2 regions of the Kitasatospora sp. NPDC018058 genome follow, and region 1 is predicted to be linked to the other one. Evidence: predicted binding sites of a transcription regulator. Region 1 holds the regulator's gene; the other holds the start of a gene.
What was found. The regulator HspR, encoded in region 1, represses chaperone genes until heat shock. The targets are predictions, from matches to a motif close to TTGAGNNNNNNNNNCTCAA.

Region 1 (4,612 bases):
CAAGTCTTCCGGCTGCATGGGACCATCGGGAGCGAACTGATCGTCTATCAGTGGCGATGGCTTCGTCCAGCGTTCCGCCGTGGCATCTGGATGCCTGGCAGAGAGATGACGCTCCAGCTGTTGGGCGACAGGTGACACTGGAACGAGGTATACGGCATCATGTGAACGCTCGTGCTATAGGTCCAGCTTGCGGACTTCAGAGGAAGAGGGTAGGTCCATGTCCCGTATGAGCCGACTTGTCCGTAAGGCTGTGCTGTCCGCAGTGGTGGGCGTTTCTCTCGTGGCCGTTGCCGCTGCGGCTGGGGGTTATGGGCCGACTGGGACCGCGCATGACCGTGCAACCGTTGTTGTCGGGGCTCAGGCCGTGGCTGACGACCTTCACTGGTAAGGCGCGGTCGGCGGCCGGAATACCCGACCGGCGGGTGGATGGAGCGTCGGGCCTTCCGTGTGTGCCGAGCGGGTTGGCCGCCATGGGCGCATCGTCTTGCCGGTCGTCCTGGCCCCGTCGATGCCCGTAATGCCGACGATGCCGATGGGCGTCATTCACCCACCCCCGGTCACCATTGTCTCCTGGTCGCCGACGTGTCCCGGGCCGTGGTGTCAGCGCCCTCCGCGGTCTGTCCCTGACGCGTGTCCGAGGACGTAGCCGAGCTGGAAGAGCGAGTCGACGTTGTACTCCTCGCGCATCTCCGCGATATGCCTGGCCAGGGTGCGCTCGCTTATTCCAAGCCGCCGCGCGATGACGCGGTGATTCGTTCCCGACAGCAGCAGGTCGACGATTGTCTGGCGGAGCTGCGAGACGACCTGCTGTGGAACGGTGCGGTCGCCCTCGAAATCCAGAGCTCTGCTCCAGTTTCGCTCGAAAACTTCTTGAGCGAGATAGCTGATAACCGCCGTGTCGTGGATGAAGGCGGCCAGATTATTTCCGGCGACCGGAATCACCGCGAGTCGCCGGTCGAAGATCAGCAGCCGGTTGTACGGCTCGTCCAGGGTTCGAAACTGCCACCCTTCCTTGGCGAGCGTGGCTACGTAGTCCCTGGTGGGTTGGTGATAGCGGGTGCTTGCGTTGTAGATCGTCCGCATAGACGCGCCGGTGCGGATGATGTCGAGATCCCGCTTCAGGAATGAAGTCAGCATTTCGGCGGGCCGCGGCCCGCCGGGCTGCATGGCGAGCGCCTCGGTAATGTCACTCGCGGCGGCCTGCTGCAGCCGCTGATTAATCAGAGCCCTGCCCTGGACGTACTCGATGGGTCCGCCGGTCTGATCGGGCGTGTGGAATGCCTCGGCCAGATCGGTCAATTCCGTTGGAATTGAAACCGCACGGGCCAAGAGGTCGAGGGCCTGGCGTTGCCAGGTCGAACTCAGGCTGACGGCAAGTTTTTCAGGGTCGGTGGCGAACAATGAACCGGGTTCTTCATTGTCCGATATCAGAAGCCCGAGTCCCAGCAACTCCTGGAGCGCCTCGCCCTCCTCCTGGGTGCAGGTGCTCGTGACGAGCCGGCCGTCTCCTGCCAGCGCTTTGAGGTACAGCGTGCGGGCGCCGGGAGACAGGATTGGCGATCGACCGTGGTTGTTCACCAGGTGCTCTCGATCACTCACTTTCGGCTCCTTGTCGTCGACCGGACAACTAGTCAACGCGACTGAAGTCCGCGGCCTCAGGGATCTTAATCGGAGACCGCGATCCGATGCTTAGTTCAAATGAGGACCGTCGAGGTGCCGGGTGGTTGCTCCGAAACCAGCACTCTCTCACTACACGCCAGCCGCCGGCACCCCCCGAACAGGAGGGAGCCGACGGCTGGCGAGGTGAGCAGTGCCCCGGGTCAGCGCTTGGGGCGCCAGACGACGAGGGCGCTGGACTGGGGGGTCGGGGGCTGGTATGGGACGAGGTCGCGGCGGTAGGAGGCGTGGACGGCGGCCTCGCGCTGCTGGAGGGCGGTGGCGGCGCCTTCGAGGGAGTCGACCAGCTCGGTGATGCGGGCCTGGAGGGCGGTGACCTGGTTCTCCAGCTCGATGATCCGCTTGATGCCGGCCAGGTTGATGCCCTCGTCCTGGGAGAGCCGCTGGACCTCCCGCAGCTGCTGGATGTCGCGGGCGGAGTAGCGGCGGCCGCGGCCGGCGGTGCGGTCGGGGCAGACCAGGCCGAGGCGGTCGTACTGGCGCAGGGTCTGCGGGTGCAGACCGGACAGCTCGGCGGCGACCGAGATGACGTACACCGGGGTTTCCTCGGTGAGCACGTACTGCGGCGGGGCCGAGGCGGTGCGACGGGTCGTGCGGCGGGGGCCGTCGCCCGGCAGGCCTTCGCCGATGCCGGGGCCGATCGGGCTGTCGGGGGTCATCGGGTTCGGGGACATCTGGTCGTCACGCTCCCTTCGCCGCCCGGAAGAGGGCGGCTCGCGGGTCGTCGGAGACGGTGGCCTCGCGGTACTGCTCCAGGGCGTTCAGCGCGTCGCCGGTGACGTGCTGAGGCACCACGACCTCGACGGTGACGAGGAGGTCGCCGCGGGTGCCGTCCTTGCGGGTGGCGCCCTTGCCGCGGGCGCGCATGGTCAGACCGTTGGCGCTGCCCGGGGGCAGCTTGAGCTTGACGGCGGGGCCGCCGAGGGTGGGCACCTCGATGGTGGCGCCGAGGGCCGCCTCGGGGAAGGTGACCGGGACGGTGACGGTCAGGTTGTCGCCCTTGCGCCCGAAGACCGGGTGCGGGTCGACGTGCACGGTGACGTAGAGGTCGCCGGGCTGGCCGCCGCGCTCGCCCTGGGCGCCCTTGCCCTTGAGCCGGATCCGCTGGTCGGCCTGGACGCCGGCCGGGATGCGGACCTGCATGGTGCGGGCGGAGCTGGCCCGGCCGCTGCCGTGGCAGTCGGTGCAGGGGTCGTCGACGATCATGCCCCGGCCGCGGCAGTCCTTGCACGGCTCGGAGAGCGCGAAGGCGCCCTGGCCGCGGCTGACGGTGCCGGCGCCGACGCAGGTCGGGCAGACCCGCGGGGTGGTGCCGGACTTGGCGCCGGTGCCGTTGCAGACGCGGCAGGGGGCCTGGCTGGTCATCCGCAGCGGGACGGTCGCGCCGTCGACCGCCTCCTCGAAGGAGAGCGTCACCTCGGTCTCGACGTCGGCGCCGCGCCGTGGCTGGGCCTGCCGGGTGCCGGTGCGGTTGAACAGGCCGCCGAAGACGTCGCCGAGGCCGCCACCGCCGCCGCCCTGGTTGCCGCTGAAGAGGTCGCCGAAGTCGAAGCTGTAGCTGCCGGTGCCGGGGCCGCCGGTGCGGAAGCCGCCGTTGGCGAAGAGGGTGCGGGCCTCGTCGTACTCCTTGCGGCGCTTCTCGTCGGAGAGGACGTCGTACGCCTCGGAGATGTCCTTGAAGCGCTCCTCGGCCTTGGCGTCGCCCTTGTTCGCGTCCGGGTGGAACTCGCGCGCCAGCTTGCGGTAGGTCTTCTTGATCTCGGTGGCGGTGGCGTCCTTGGGCACGCCGAGGACCTTGTAGTAGTCCTTCTCGACAAAGTCCTTGCCGCTCATGGCCTCCGCCACCTCCCGATGTCCATCGTCACTGCGCTGTCAACAGCGGGGCCCGCAGAGCCCACTGCTGACAGCGCGCTGCGGAGCCGGCCGCCGTACTGGCCGGCGTACGACTCCGCAGCGCACTGGTTGTCAGCTGTCACAGGTTGTCAGCTGTCCGAGCCACCGTCGGACTTGTCCGCGTCGGCGGACTTCGCGTCGGCGTCCGGGGCGGACGCCGTCTGGGTTCCCGGCTGGGGCTCCGCCACGGCGACCATCGCCGGGCGGATGATCCGCTCGCCGATGCGGTAGCCGGGCTGGAGGATCTGCACGCAGGTGTCCTCGGTGACGTCCGAGGAGTAGCTGTGCATCAGCGCCTCGTGCTGGGTCGGGTCGAAGGGCTCGCCCTCCTTGCCGAACTGCTGCAGGCCCAGCTTGGCGACGACCGTCTCCAGGGACTCGGCGACGGACTTGAAGCCGCCCGTCACCTCGCCGTGCTCGCGGGCACGGCCGATGTCGTCCAGGACCGGGATCAGGGACTCCAGGATGTTGGAGACCGCGATCTCGCGGACGGTCAGCCGGTCGCGCTCGACCCGCTTGCGGTAGTTCTGGTACTCGGCCTGCAGGCGCTGCAGGTCCGCAGTGCGCTCGGCCAGCTCGCGCTTGGCCGTGGCGAGCTCCTCGGAGCCCTCGCCGGCACCGGCCGCCGCGGCTTCCTCGGCAGCCTTGATCACGGCCTCCTCGGCGGCGGAGTCGTCGCCGGGCTTGCCGCCCTGCGGCTTGTCCGTCATGCCGACGCACCGCCCTTGGGCTTCTCGTCGTCCACGATCTCGGCGTCGACGACGTCGTCTTCCTTGGCCTGGGCGGACTCGCCGGCCGCGGCGGCACCGGCGGCGTCGGCGTTGGCGTACAGCGCCTGGCCGAGCTTCTGGGCGGTGGTGGAGACCTTCTCCGAGGCCTCGCGGATCTTCGCGATGTCCTCGCCCTTCAGGGCCTCCTTGAGTTCGCCGATGGCGGTCTCGACCTCGGTCTTGACATCGGCCGGCAGCTTGTCGGCGTTGTCGGCGATGAACTTCTCGGTCGAGTAGACGAGCTGCTCGGCGGAGTTGCGGGTCTCGACGGC
Region 2 (4,612 bases), on a different contig from region 1:
CGCTCGGCGGGTTCCTGGGCGGACTCCGGCACGTGGTGCGGGCGGCCGATCAGGGCGCGCAGGTCGTCCGCGCCGACCGCGGCGGGCAGTTCGCGCTCGCCCAACTCGGCCTGTGCGGCGATCTTGCGCAGCACCCGGGCGATCGAGCGCTCCAGGTTGCGGACGCCCGCCTCCCGCGTGTACTCCCCGGCGAGCCTGCGCAACGCCTCCTCGTCCACGCTGACCTGCTCGCCGCCGAGGCCGGCCTTCTCCAGCTGGCGCGGGAGCAGGTGGTCGCGGGCGATGACGACCTTCTCGTCCTCGGTGTAGCCGTCGAGCCTGACCAGCTCCATCCGGTCGAGCAGCGGCTCGGGGATGGCTTCCAGCACGTTGGCGGTGGCGAGGAAGACGACGTCGGAGAGGTCGAGCTCGACCTCCAGGTAGTGGTCCCGGAAGGTGTGGTTCTGCGCCGGGTCCAGCACCTCCAGCAGGGCGGCGGCCGGGTCGCCCCGGTAGTCGGAGCCGACCTTGTCGATCTCGTCGAGCAGGACGACCGGGTTCATCGAGCCGGCCTCCTTGATCGCCCGCACCAGCCGGCCGGGCAGCGCGCCGACGTAGGTGCGCCGGTGGCCGCGGATCTCGGCCTCGTCGCGGACGCCGCCGAGCGCGACCCGGACGAACGTGCGGCCCATCGCGCGGGCCACGCTCTCGCCGAGCGAGGTCTTGCCGACGCCGGGCGGGCCGACCAGGGCCAACACCGCGCCGCCGCGGCGGCCGCCGACGAGGCCGAGCCCCTGGTCGGCCCGGCGCTTGCGGACAGCCAGGTACTCGACGATCCGCTCCTTCACGTCGCCGAGACCCGCGTGGTCGGCGTCCAGCACGGCGCGGGCGCCGGCGATGTCGTACTCGTCCTCGGTGCGCTCGTTCCAGGGCAGCTCCAGGACGGTGTCCAGCCAGGTCCGGATCCAGGAGGCCTCCGGCGACTGGGCCCCGTCCTGGCTGGCCCGCTCCAGCTTGGAGACCTCCTTGAGGGCGGCCTCGCGCACCTTCTCGGGCAGGTCGGCGGCCTCGACCCGGGCGCGGTAGTCACCCTCCTCGTCGGCCGGATCGCCGTTCAGCTCGGCCAGCTCCTTGCGGACGGCCTCCAGCTGGCGGCGGAGCAGGAACTCCTTCTGCTGCTTGGCCACGCCCTCCTCGACGTCCTTACGGATGGTGTCGTTGACCTCCTCCTCGGCGAGGTGGTCGCGCAGCAGGGTCAGCGCGTATTCCAGGCGGGCGACCTGGTCGGCCTCCAGCAGCACCTTGAGCTTCTGCTCGGCGGTGGCGAAGGGCGCGTAGCCGATGTTGTCGGCGAGCTCGCCGACGCCCTCGATCTGGGCCACCCGGTCGACGATCTGCCAGGCGCCGCGCTTGCGCAGCCACTGGGTGGACAGTGCCTTGTACTCCTTGACCAGCTCGGCGGCCCGCCCGGCCACCGGCATGCCGACCGAGGACTCCCGGAACGGCGCGGTCTCCACCCAGAGGGCGGCGCCGGGGCCGGTGGTGCCGACCCCGATCCGGACCCGGCGCACGGCGCGCACCAGCGCGGCCGGGTCGCCGTCCGCGAGGCGGCCGACCTGCTCCACGGTGGCCAGCGTGCCGGCCGCCGCGTACGAGCCGTCCACCCGCGGGACCAGCAGGACCTGCGGCTTTCCGGAGCCGGTGGCCGCAGCGCGGGCGGCCTCGACGGCGGCGCGCACCTCGGTGTCCTTCAGGTCCAGCGGGACGACCATGCCCGGGAGGACGACCTCGTCGTCGAGTGGCAGCACGGGCAGGGTGAGCGGAGTGGACGTCGATGCCATGATCTCTCCCCAGTCAGTGAACTTGAGTCGACCTGACTAAGTCTTCGCTGGCACCGGATGTTCCCGGCATCTTGTTCGCCGTGAGCGAACGGCGAGAGGGGGGTAAGGACCTGCGGGCCGCGCCGTCAAAAAGGCGGGGAAGGGACACCCCGAAAGTGGGGACTAGGGCGTGTCCGACAATTCGCGTCGCGCGCCCGGCGGGAATTGTTCAGACACGACCCAGCGCACGGCGGACGGCCGCGCGCCGCCACGCACCGCGGCGGGGGCCGACCCGGCCGCCGGGGCCGTCGCCGACCGCGGGCGCGGGCGGGGCGGGCGCCGCTGGGCCCCGCGCAGCCAGCGCCACAACGCCACCCCGGCGAGCACCGCGGCCGGGTGCCCCACGGCGGTGACCACGTCCTTCTCGGCGGCGATCTGCTGGACGATCATCAGCCCGGCGCCACCCAGCGCCAGCAGCCGGCCGCGTCGCGGGAGCAGCCCGGCCACCGCACCCAGACAGGCGAGCACGCCGTAGCTGACCCCGATGTCCAGGTAGTCCATCGCCTCGGGCGCCATCCGCCCGGTCTCCACCGCGGCGATCACCACCCCTTGGGAGAGCAGCGTCGCGGCGATGTGCCCGATCGCGAACACCGCGGCCGCCCGAACCGGGCCGACCCTGCGCTCCAGCGGCGCGAGGGTGAAGGCGAAGCCCCAGAGGTACGGCATCCACACGTCCCCGGCGACCCAGAATCCGCTCAGCACAAGAGCGCGCAAAGGATGCTGGAGCAGGTTGTGGCCGTCCGAACTGGAGGCCTCCTGCAGTCGCCGGACGAGTTCCGGATCGGCGACCGAGGCGAAGGTCGTGGTGGCTCCCACCACGGCGAGATATCCGAGCGTGAATGGGTTGCGCCGGGGTGTCGGAACCCGTTCCAGCAGCCACTCGAAGACGCCGGTGCGCAGCCCGTGGCGGAGCATTCCGTACGGCACCCCCGCGGGCGCGCCCCGGTGGGCGTCCCGCCGCAGTCCAGCCATGCCGCCTCCGCTCCACGCCCGCAGCCACCGGCCCCCGTCGCTGCCAACGTACCGGCGCGCGGCCCCGATTCCGCCCGGCGGGGCGTTGTCGTGCCCACGGTACGTCGAGGTTCTGAGAGGCACCTGAGAAAAGCCCGTGAAGACCGTCTCCGCGAAGAGGGGCCGGATTCCCGACATTGGTCCAGACCTTCTTCCTATTAACGCGTCAGTAGGGCCTCTGACCGGCGACTTGGCGTCAACTCGACTGCATACGTACCGTTACGCCGTGAAAATTCGCCGGGTAAGGTATCGGCCCGTGCCCACTCGTGCAGTGGGTCCGAGGGCGGCCCGACAGCCGGCCCACGGGCCGGAAACGTCCGGTCCACCTGCCGGAAAGCATCCGCTGTCCGTACGCTGCGATGTGCGCGGGAGACGTGGACGGGAGACCACCCGTCCTCCACTCTCCTGGGCGCGCGACGGGACGGCGGACCCGGCACAGTCCACGACGGAACAAGACTACGAGCGGAGCCCCGCCATCCCCACAGGTGGCCGGCCCGCAGCCCTGGGGGCGGTGGCGTGACCGTGACAGAAATTCAGCAGGACAACCACAACGCCGGTGGCACGGTGAGCAGCCAGCGCAGAGTGCTGGTGGTGGAGGACGAGCCCACGATCGCCGAGTCGATCGCGGCCCGACTGGGCGCGGAGGGCTTCAAGGTCGCCGTGGCCCACGACGGGCCCGGCGCGGTGGACGGCTTCCACACCTGGCAGCCGGACCTGGTGGTCCTGGACATCATGTTGCCCGGCTTCGACGGCCTGGAGGTGTGCCGCCGGATCCAGGCACAGCGCCCGGTGCCGGTACTGATGCTGACCGCGCGCGACGACGAGACGGACCTGCTGGTCGGCCTCGGCGTGGGCGCCGACGACTACATGACCAAGCCGTTCTCGATGCGCGAACTGGCCGCCCGGGTCAACGTGCTGCTGCGCCGCGTCGAGCGCGCCCAGCAGGCCGCCCGAACGCCCGCGCTCGGCAGCCTGCGCTTCGGCGAGCTGGAGATCGACCACGTGCAGCGCCGGGTCCGGCTGGCCTCGGGCGACGTCCACCTGACGCCGACCGAGTTCGACCTGCTCGCCTGCCTGGCCGCCCAGCCGCGCGCGGTGCTCACCCGCGAGCAGCTGCTGGCCGAGGTCTGGGACTGGACCGACGCGTCCGGCACCCGCACCGTCGACAGCCACGTCAAGGCGCTCCGGCGCAAGATCGGCGCCAGCTGGATCCGCACCGTCCACGGCGTCGGTTACGCACTGGAGGCCCCGCTCTCCTGACGGCGGGAGCTTCGGGCGACGGGCCACCGGGGGGCCCGTGTCCCGACACCGCCGCGCCGCGCGCGGGGATCACGAGGGACCAATGACCTTTCCACAGCAACGCAACGGGGACGCCGGCGGCGCGCGCTCGCAGACGCTGGCCGCCCGCGCCGTCCGCCGGGTCTGGGCCGACATCCGCCCGCTCGACCCGGTCCGCTCGATCAAGGGCAAGCTCGCCCTGCTGGTGATCGTCTCCGTGTTCCTGGCCACCGGCATGGTGGTCGTGGCGATCCGGTCCGAGACCCAGATCCGGATCATCATGGTCTTCTCCATGATCGCCTCGCTGCTGTTCATGCAGTTCCTCGCGCACGGGCTGACCGCCCCCCTGCGCGAGATGACGGACGCCGCCCGCGCGATGGCCTCCGGCGACTACAGCCGCCGGGTCGAGGTGAACTCGCGCGACGAGATCGGCGAGCTGGCGGCCGCCTTCAACGCCATGGCCG

Region 2: lon (endopeptidase La) is a predicted target of HspR. The motif match lies at 1,843-1,861, and genes of this name have one in related genera.

The regions. Positions count from the first base shown of each region.
Region 1 covers NZ_JBIRFA010000002.1:328,947-333,558, forward strand. The annotation lists gene ACH4E7_RS04095 (hypothetical protein) at 601-1,599, opposite strand; gene ACH4E7_RS04100 (heat shock protein transcriptional repressor HspR) at 1,821-2,351, opposite strand; gene dnaJ (molecular chaperone DnaJ) at 2,359-3,510, opposite strand; gene grpE (nucleotide exchange factor GrpE) at 3,660-4,280, opposite strand; gene dnaK (molecular chaperone DnaK) at 4,277-4,612, opposite strand, start outside.
Region 2 covers NZ_JBIRFA010000001.1:391,956-396,567, reverse strand. The annotation lists gene lon (endopeptidase La) at 1-1,820, opposite strand, end outside; gene ACH4E7_RS01770 (rhomboid-like protein) at 1,983-2,831, opposite strand; gene ACH4E7_RS01765 (response regulator transcription factor) at 3,393-4,130, shown strand; gene ACH4E7_RS01760 (sensor histidine kinase) at 4,213-4,612, shown strand, end outside.